Rhizobium rhizoryzae: one gene and its partner. The protein of the gene in region 1 interacts with the protein of each later gene in a pairwise test. Links are inferred from orthologs where the notes say so. Each region holds a gene or a part of one and is shown in the gene's direction. Other genes may lie near its edges.

Evidence for each region.
Region 2: the proteins of G6N80_RS09160 (region 1) and G6N80_RS18895 interact in binary tests that used the Escherichia coli proteins (3 or more experiments, as listed by UniProt). The link is inferred for Rhizobium rhizoryzae from one-to-one orthologs.

The regions. Positions count from the first base shown.
Region 1 is NZ_CP049250.1:615,209-619,598, reverse strand. What follows is about bases 431-3,844. They hold G6N80_RS09160 ([protein-PII] uridylyltransferase), read left to right. Parts: upstream 431-803; coding sequence 804-3,644; downstream 3,645-3,844. Other genes in these bases: murJ (murein biosynthesis integral membrane protein MurJ), read left to right, coding at 3,641-3,844; G6N80_RS09165 (helix-turn-helix domain-containing protein), read left to right, coding at 431-634. Outside these bases: more of G6N80_RS09165, read left to right, coding at 1-430; more of murJ, read left to right, coding at 3,845-4,390.
Region 2 is NZ_CP049250.1:2,709,081-2,712,490, forward strand. The notes cover bases 489-3,410. They hold G6N80_RS18895 (P-II family nitrogen regulator), read left to right. Parts: upstream 489-1,741; coding sequence 1,742-2,080; downstream 2,081-3,410. Other genes in these bases: G6N80_RS18890 (NAD(P)H-hydrate dehydratase), read right to left, coding at 489-1,426; glnA (type I glutamate--ammonia ligase), read left to right, coding at 2,139-3,410. Outside these bases: more of G6N80_RS18890, read right to left, coding at 1-488. UniProt on the Escherichia coli protein: P-II indirectly controls the transcription of the glutamine synthetase gene (glnA). P-II prevents NR-II-catalyzed conversion of NR-I to NR-I-phosphate, the transcriptional activator of GlnA. When P-II is uridylylated to P-II-UMP, these events are reversed.

The DNA.
Region 1 (4,390 bases):
CACCTATGATCATCCGGATGCGGTCGCGGAAACGCCTTTGCCTCGAATGCTACCAGCGCTCCGCGCTGCGCGGCTCTGTGCTGTGCTGCTGCTATTCTTTGGCCTGACGGATGCAGGTCTTGCGGCCTTCACTTTCCTCTATGGAAACGAAGCGGTGCCGGCGGTCGTAACGGCCATGAACATCGCCGTACTTGTGACGGTGGCCGTCTACGGTTTCGCGCCGCAGGCCTTTGGCCGGGATCGGCCGGCACTCGAACCGGAAAAGACGGTGCCTTCCGCTGACGATCAGGCTCTTCTGATCCGTATCCAGGAGGCGCTGGATGCCAAGGATCTCTACCGGCAGGAGGACTTAAGCCTTGCCAAGCTGGCGCGCCGGGTGGGTGCCCCTGCAAGGGATGTCTCTGCAGCAATCAACCGTGCAACGGGTCTCAACGTATCGCAATTCGTCAACAATCGCCGGATACGCGAAGTGTGCCGTTTGCTGGAAGAGACGGATCAGCCCTTGACGACGATGATGCTCGATGCCGGTTTCGCGACGAAGTCCAACTTCAATCGCGAGTTTCGCCGGGTAACGGGAATGAGCCCCAGCGAGTGGCGCTCGAAGCTTCGTGCTTCGTTAATCAGTAAGACATGAGAAACCAAGGATTGGAAAATCGGTCCGGATATGAAATCTATCCGCAGAACTGAAACGCTCTGGCAACACTGCGGCACCACTGTGCCGCAATGAGGCGTTACGTCTCAATGCGGTATCGACACGATGCGATTGAGGCTGTAGCGCAGGGTGCGGCACCCGGCGGGATAACATGGCAAGACACGAGATAGAATTTTCCGGACTTCTGGATGTGGCTCAACTGAGAAAGGACTGCGAGGCGGTTCTGGAACGAGGGGCCGACAAGATCCTGGAAATGCGAGCAGCCTTGCTGCCCATTTTTCGCAAGGCGAGCAATGAAAGCCGTGACCGGGCCAGAGAGCTTCTGGCCGAGGATGGCAGCGGCCTGAATTGCGCAGAGCGTATTTCCTACGTTCAGGATCAATTGATCACCATTATCTTCGAAACGGTAACCGCCAAGCTTTACCCGACAGCTGCGGCGCAGGTTTCAGTGACTGCCGTAGGGGGCTATGGCCGCGGCACGCTGGCGCCAGGGTCTGATATCGATCTGCTCTTTTTGTTGCCCGCCAAGAACACAGACGAAATGCGAAAGGCGATCGAGTTTCTTCTCTACGTTCTGTGGGATCTCGGTTTCAAGGTAGGCCACGCCACCCGCACCGTCGATGAATGCATCGCACTGTCCAAGCAGGACATGACGATCCGCACCGCAGTGCTGGAGATGCGGTTCATCTGCGGTCGCAAGCTTCTGTCGGATGAACTGCAGTATCGCTTCGATAGCGAAATCGTCAGTCACGGCGCTGAAGACTTCATCGCGGCAAAGCTTGGCGAGCGCGACCAGCGGCACCAGAAGGCTGGCGATACGCGCTATCTGGTCGAACCCAACGTCAAGGAAGGCAAGGGCGGACTTCGCGATATCCAGACCCTCTTCTGGATTACCAAGTATCATTACCGTGTTCGGGATACCGCCCAGCTTGTGAAGCTCGGTGTCCTGTCTCGCCGTGAATGGCGTCTCTTCCAGAAGGCGGAAGATTTTCTCTGGGCCGTACGCTGCCAGATGCATTTCGTAACCGGAAAGGCGGAGGAGCGGCTTTCCTTCGATATCCAGCGCGAGATCGCCGCTAATCTGGGCTATAACAATAGACCAAACCTCTCTGCCGTCGAACGCTTCATGAAGCACTACTTCCTTGTCACCAAGGATGTGGGGGATCTGACGCGAATCCTCTGTGCCGCGCTTGAGGAAGAGCAGGCAAAACCTGCTCCCGGCATTACGGGCGTGATCGGGCGTTTCCGCCGTCGCGTGCGCAGGCTCCCCGGAAGCTCGGAGTTCGTTGAAGATCGTGGACGCATCGCCCTGGCAGATCCCGAGGTCTTCAAGCGGGATCCGGTCAGCATCATCCGTCTGTTTCATGTGGCCGATCTCCATGGCCTTGAATATCATCCGGACGCGCTTCAGGCGATTACACGCAGCCTGCATCTCATAGACGACAAATTGCGTGAGGATGCCGAAGCCAACCGGCTGTTCCTCTCGATCCTCACATCACGGCTTGAACCGGCTTTGACGCTCAGGCGCATGAACGAAGCTGGTGTTCTGGGGCGCTTCATCCCGGAATTCGGCAAGATCGTCGCGATGATGCAGTTCAGCATGTATCACCACTACACGGTGGACGAGCACCTGATCCGCGCTGTCGAAGCCCTTTCCGATATCGACAAGGGTCGCTTTGCGGATGAGCATCCGCTCGCCAACAAGCTGATGCCCTCGATCGAGGAACGCGAAGCGCTTTATGTAGCCGTGCTTCTGCATGACATCGCCAAGGGGCGGCAGGAAGATCATTCGATTGCCGGTGCGCGTGTTGCCCGCAAACTGGGTCCCCGTTTCGGCTTGAAGCCGAAGCAGGTCGAACTGGTTGCCTGGCTCATCGACCAGCATCTTCTGATGTCCATGGTAGCCCAGACCCGGGACCTCCATGATCGCAAGACCGTGACGGACTTTGCCGACAAGGTGCAATCGCTTGACCGGCTGAAGGCGCTGCTGGTCCTGACGATCTGTGACATCCGCGCGGTCGGTCCGGGTGTTTGGAACGGCTGGAAAGGCCAGTTGCTGCGCACGCTGTATTACGAAACGGAGCTCCTCCTGTCCGGCGGCTTCTCCGAGGTCTCCCGCAAGGAACGCGCCAAGGCTGCCGAAGAAGCGCTGGCCAATGCACTGGATTCCTGGAGCCAGAAGGACCGCAAGACCTATTCCAAGCTCCATTACCAGCCCTACCTCCTGTCTGTCGCGCTCGAAGACCAGTTGCGGCATGCGCAGTTCATCCGCGATGCGGACAAGGGCGGGCAGGCGCTGGCAACCATGGTGCGCACCGATAGCTTCCGGGCCATCACGGAAATCACGGTCCTGGCGCCTGACCATCCACGCCTCTTGTCGATCATCGCAGGCGCCTGCGCCGCGGCGGGGTCCAACATTGCGGATGCGCAGATCTACACGACAACCGATGGCCGCGCCCTGGATACCATTCTCATCAACCGCGAATTCCCCGATGATGAGGACGAACTTCGCCGCGCCAAGACCGTCTGCCGGATGATTGAGGACGTTTTGTCTGGCAAGAAGCGCCTGCCGGAAGTGATTGCAACACGGGCCAAGGCCAAGAAGAAAAACAAGACGTTTACCGTTCATCCGTCTGTGACGATTTCCAACACGCTGTCGAACAAGTTTACGGTGATCGAAGTGGAGGGGCTGGATCGGACGGGTCTCCTTGCCGATATCACCGTCGTGCTTGCGGATCTGTCGCTCGACATCCATTCGGCGCGCATCACCACGTTCGGCGAGAAGGTCATCGATACCTTCTATGTAACCGATCTCGTTGGGTCGAAAATCACCAATGAAAATCGGCAGGGCACCATCGTCCAGCGCCTGAAGACGGTTCTGAGCGAGCAGGAAGACGAGCTTCGCCGCGGAATGCCCTCCGGCATCATTGCACCGGATCCGGTCGCGGTGCGTGCAGGCAACCCGCCGCGCAAGACGCGGGCAGACGCATGAGCCTCGTCAAGAAGTTCGCGACGGTCGGCGGCGCAACGCTCGGCAGCCGCCTGTTCGGCTTTGCCCGTGAGACGCTGATGGCTGCGGCCCTCGGCACGGGCCCGATGGCGGACATCTTCTATGCGGCCTTCCGTTTTCCGAACCTGTTCCGTCGTCTGTTCGCGGAAGGCGCATTCAACGCCGCCTTCGTGCCGCTGTTCTCCAAGGAGATCGAGGCAAATGGCGTCGAGGGTGCCAAGCGCTTTTCGGAAGAAGTCTTCGGGGTTCTCTTCACGGCACTTCTCGTCATCACCATTGGCATGCAGCTTTCCATGCCGCTGCTGGTGCGCTGGATCATAGCACCCGGTTTTGCCGATGATCCCGAGAAGACGGCGATCACGGTGCGCATGGCGATCGTCATGTTCCCCTATCTCATGTGCATGTCGCTGACGGCCATGATGAGCGGCATGCTGAATTCGCTGCATCATTTCTTCGCGGCAGCCATTGCGCCGGTCTTCCTGAACGTCATCATGATCAGCGCGCTCTTGTATGCGCTGTGGACCGGTGCCGATCCGCTGACGACAGGCTGGTACCTGTCCTGGAGCGTGCTCGCGGCGGGGATCGTCCAGCTTGCCATAGTCTATTTCGGCGTGCGCCATGCGGGCATCCGCATCGGTTTCCGCCGACCGAAAATGACGCCGAACGTCAAGCGCTTGCTGGTCCTGGCCGTCCCGGCGGCGGTGACAGGCGGCATTACCCAGATCAAC
Region 2 (3,410 bases), 2.1 Mb from region 1 along the record:
TGCCTCTTTTCGCGTGTTGCGCCGCTTGCGCATGAAGCCAGACTGCCGCGGCGGCGGCCTCATAGGCGGGCATTCCCTGCGCCAAATGCGCGCCTGCAATACCGGCCAGCACATCTCCGGATCCCGCAGTCGCCAGCCAGGGCGGCGCATTCTCATTGATCAGACAACGTCCATCGGGTGCGGCGATTACCGTGTCCGGTCCCTTGTCGATGACGACTGCGCCTGAGCGGGCGGCAGCAAGTCTGGCACGCTCTATCTTGCCCAGGCTGTCATTTCGAGCCAGATCCGGAAACAGCCGTGCGAACTCGCCTTCATGAGGCGTCAGAATATATGGACTTCCGATGTTCTTGAATGTCGCGAACAGCTGCCCGGGATTAGACGAGAAGGACGTGATTGCGTCGGCATCGATAACGCAGGGCTTGGCAGCCAGGACTTCGATGTAGTCCCGAATCGTCTCTCCGACACCAAATCCAGGGCCGATAACGCAGGCGTGGATCTTGGCCTCGGAGAGCCACTGCTCCACGTCCAGTCGCGAACTGACAGACCGGACCATGACCGCGGTCAGCGATGCGGCAGCGACATCGAGTGCATCCGGCGGAACGCCCACCGTGACGAGCCCTGCCCCGGCATGAAGGCCTGCGGCAGCGGCGAGACGTGCGGCTCCGGTATGGCTGCGTCCCCCGGAAAATACGGCCAGATGCCCGCGACGGTACTTATGCGTATTGGCTTCAATCAAGGGGTATTCGATTTGCCAGGCTTTCGGATTGTTGACCGAGACTGATCGGGCATGTTGCTCGACGATCCGTCTTGGCATGCCGATCGACGCGACCTCCACTGTGCCGCAGAATGCGCGGCCCGGCATCAACAGATGTCCCGGCTTGCGAGCCTCGAATGTGACGGTGACATCGGCATCGAACGCCGCACCCCGCATGCGCCCTTGATTCCCGCAGATGCCGGTTGGAAGATCAACCGCCAGGACCGACGCATCGGCAAGCTTCACAGCCTCGATCAGGGTCTGGACAGGCTCGGGCAAAGGTCGTGTCAATCCAGCACCAAACAAGGCATCGATGACCAGATCATCTCGTTCAGGAGCGTAGGCGGAAATGGGTTCTATCGGCAGCGGGCACCGCTCTCGTGCATCTCTCGCCGCCCCCTCAACGCTCGACCTTCCCCAGGAAAAAACGGCGACATTGCATCCATGGCTAGCGAGAACCTTGGCAGCGACATAACCATCGCCGCCATTGTTACCCGGGCCACAAAGAACTGCGATCTTCCGAGCCTCTGGAAAGTGCCGAAGTGCGGATGCAGCCACGGCATAACCCGCCCGTTCCATAAGAGCAGCGATCTCAATTCCACGCCCTACCGAATCCGCATCAGCGGCTGCAGCCTCCTCGGTCGTGAACAGGATTGTCTCATCACGCAGCATCTTTGAGCATTTCCCCAAGTTTTCATTCTTGAACGTCAAACGAGGTCCCAATTTAAGATGATTTTTTGTGCTTTTGCATATTTTTTAAACTCGCTTAAATGCGACTTTCGTGTGCACTTTCGGACTAACCCTCTCTCACCAGCTTCCCCTTGCATTGTGCATCGTGAAACCATAGCCTGCAATCAAGCAGGAGGAGGGTTCTAGATCCGGAACCAAAAATTCTTTGCCGCTCCATGCGGTTGGCACGCTACGTGCATCTAGTTGGGCAAACGGGCATCACCCGTTTTCGAGGGAGAAGCGGAGAGTTATTTTCTCATGAAGAAGATTGAAGCGATCATCAAGCCTTTCAAACTGGACGAAGTCAAAGAAGCGCTTCAAGAGGTCGGGCTGCAGGGCATTACAGTAACGGAAGCGAAGGGTTTCGGTCGCCAGAAGGGGCATACCGAGCTTTATCGCGGCGCTGAGTATGTTGTTGACTTCCTTCCGAAGGTTAAGGTGGAAGTGGTGCTGGCTGATGAAAACGTGGATGCGGTGATCGATGCGATCCGCAACGCGGCTCAAACTGGACGCATTGGCGATGGCAAGATCTTCGTCTCCAACGTTGAAGAAGTTGTTCGCATCCGCACCGGCGAAACTGGTGTAGACGCAATCTGACAAACCCGGCCGACTAGAGCCGGGCAAACGACTAACATATTGATTAATGGGAGATTCCATGACGACCGCAAGCGACATCATGAAGCAGATCAAGGAGAATGACGTCAAGTTCGTGGACCTGCGCTTTACCGACCCCAAGGGTAAGCTGCATCACGTCACGATGGACGTCGTAGCCGTCGACGAGGACATGTTCGCCGATGGCGTCATGTTCGATGGTTCCTCCATTGGCGGCTGGAAAGCAATCAACGAATCCGACATGGTACTGATGCCCGATCCGGCAACAGTACACATGGACCCCTTCTTCGCCCAGTCCACCATGGTCGTGATCTGCGACATTCTGGATCCGGTTTCCGGCGAAGCCTATAACCGCGACCCACGCGGCACAGCCAAGAAGGCCGAGGCATACCTCAAGGCGTCTGGCATCGGCGACACGGTTTTCGTCGGACCTGAGCCGGAATTCTTCATCTTCGATGATGTGAAGTACAAGGCTGATCCATACAATACGGGCTTCAAGCTCGATTCCTCGGAACTGCCATCCAACGACGACACAGATTACGAGACCGGCAACCTTGGCCATCGCCCGCGCGTCAAGGGCGGCTACTTCCCGGTTCCGCCGGTCGACAGCCTTCAGGACATGCGCTCCGAAATGCTGACGGTTCTCGCCGAAATGGGCGTCGTCGTAGAAAAGCATCACCACGAAGTAGCGGCTGCGCAGCATGAGCTTGGCGTGAAGTTCGATACGCTGGTTCGCAATGCCGACAAGATGCAGATCTACAAGTATGTCGTGCATCAGGTCGCCAATGCTTATGGCAAGACCGCTACCTTCATGCCAAAGCCAATCTATGGCGATAACGGTTCGGGCATGCACGTACACCAGTCGATCTGGAAAGACGGCAAGCCAACCTTTGCTGGCGACGAGTATGCCGGTCTTTCCGAGAGCTGCTTGTACTACATCGGTGGCATCATCAAGCATGCCAAGGCAATCAACGCCTTCACCAACCCGACAACCAACTCCTACAAGCGTCTGGTTCCAGGCTATGAAGCGCCGGTCTTGCTGGCCTACTCGGCTCGCAACCGCTCTGCTTCCTGCCGTATTCCATTCGGAACAGGCCCCAAGTCCAAGCGCGTAGAAGTTCGTTTCCCGGATCCGGCTCAGAACCCGTATCTCGGCTTCGCTGCAATGTTGATGGCCGGCCTCGACGGTATCAAGAACAAGATCCATCCTGGCAAGGCCATGGACAAGGACCTGTATGACCTGCCGCCGAAGGAGTTGAAGAAGATCCCAACGGTTTGCGGTTCGTTGCGTGAAGCGCTCGAAAGCCTGGACAAG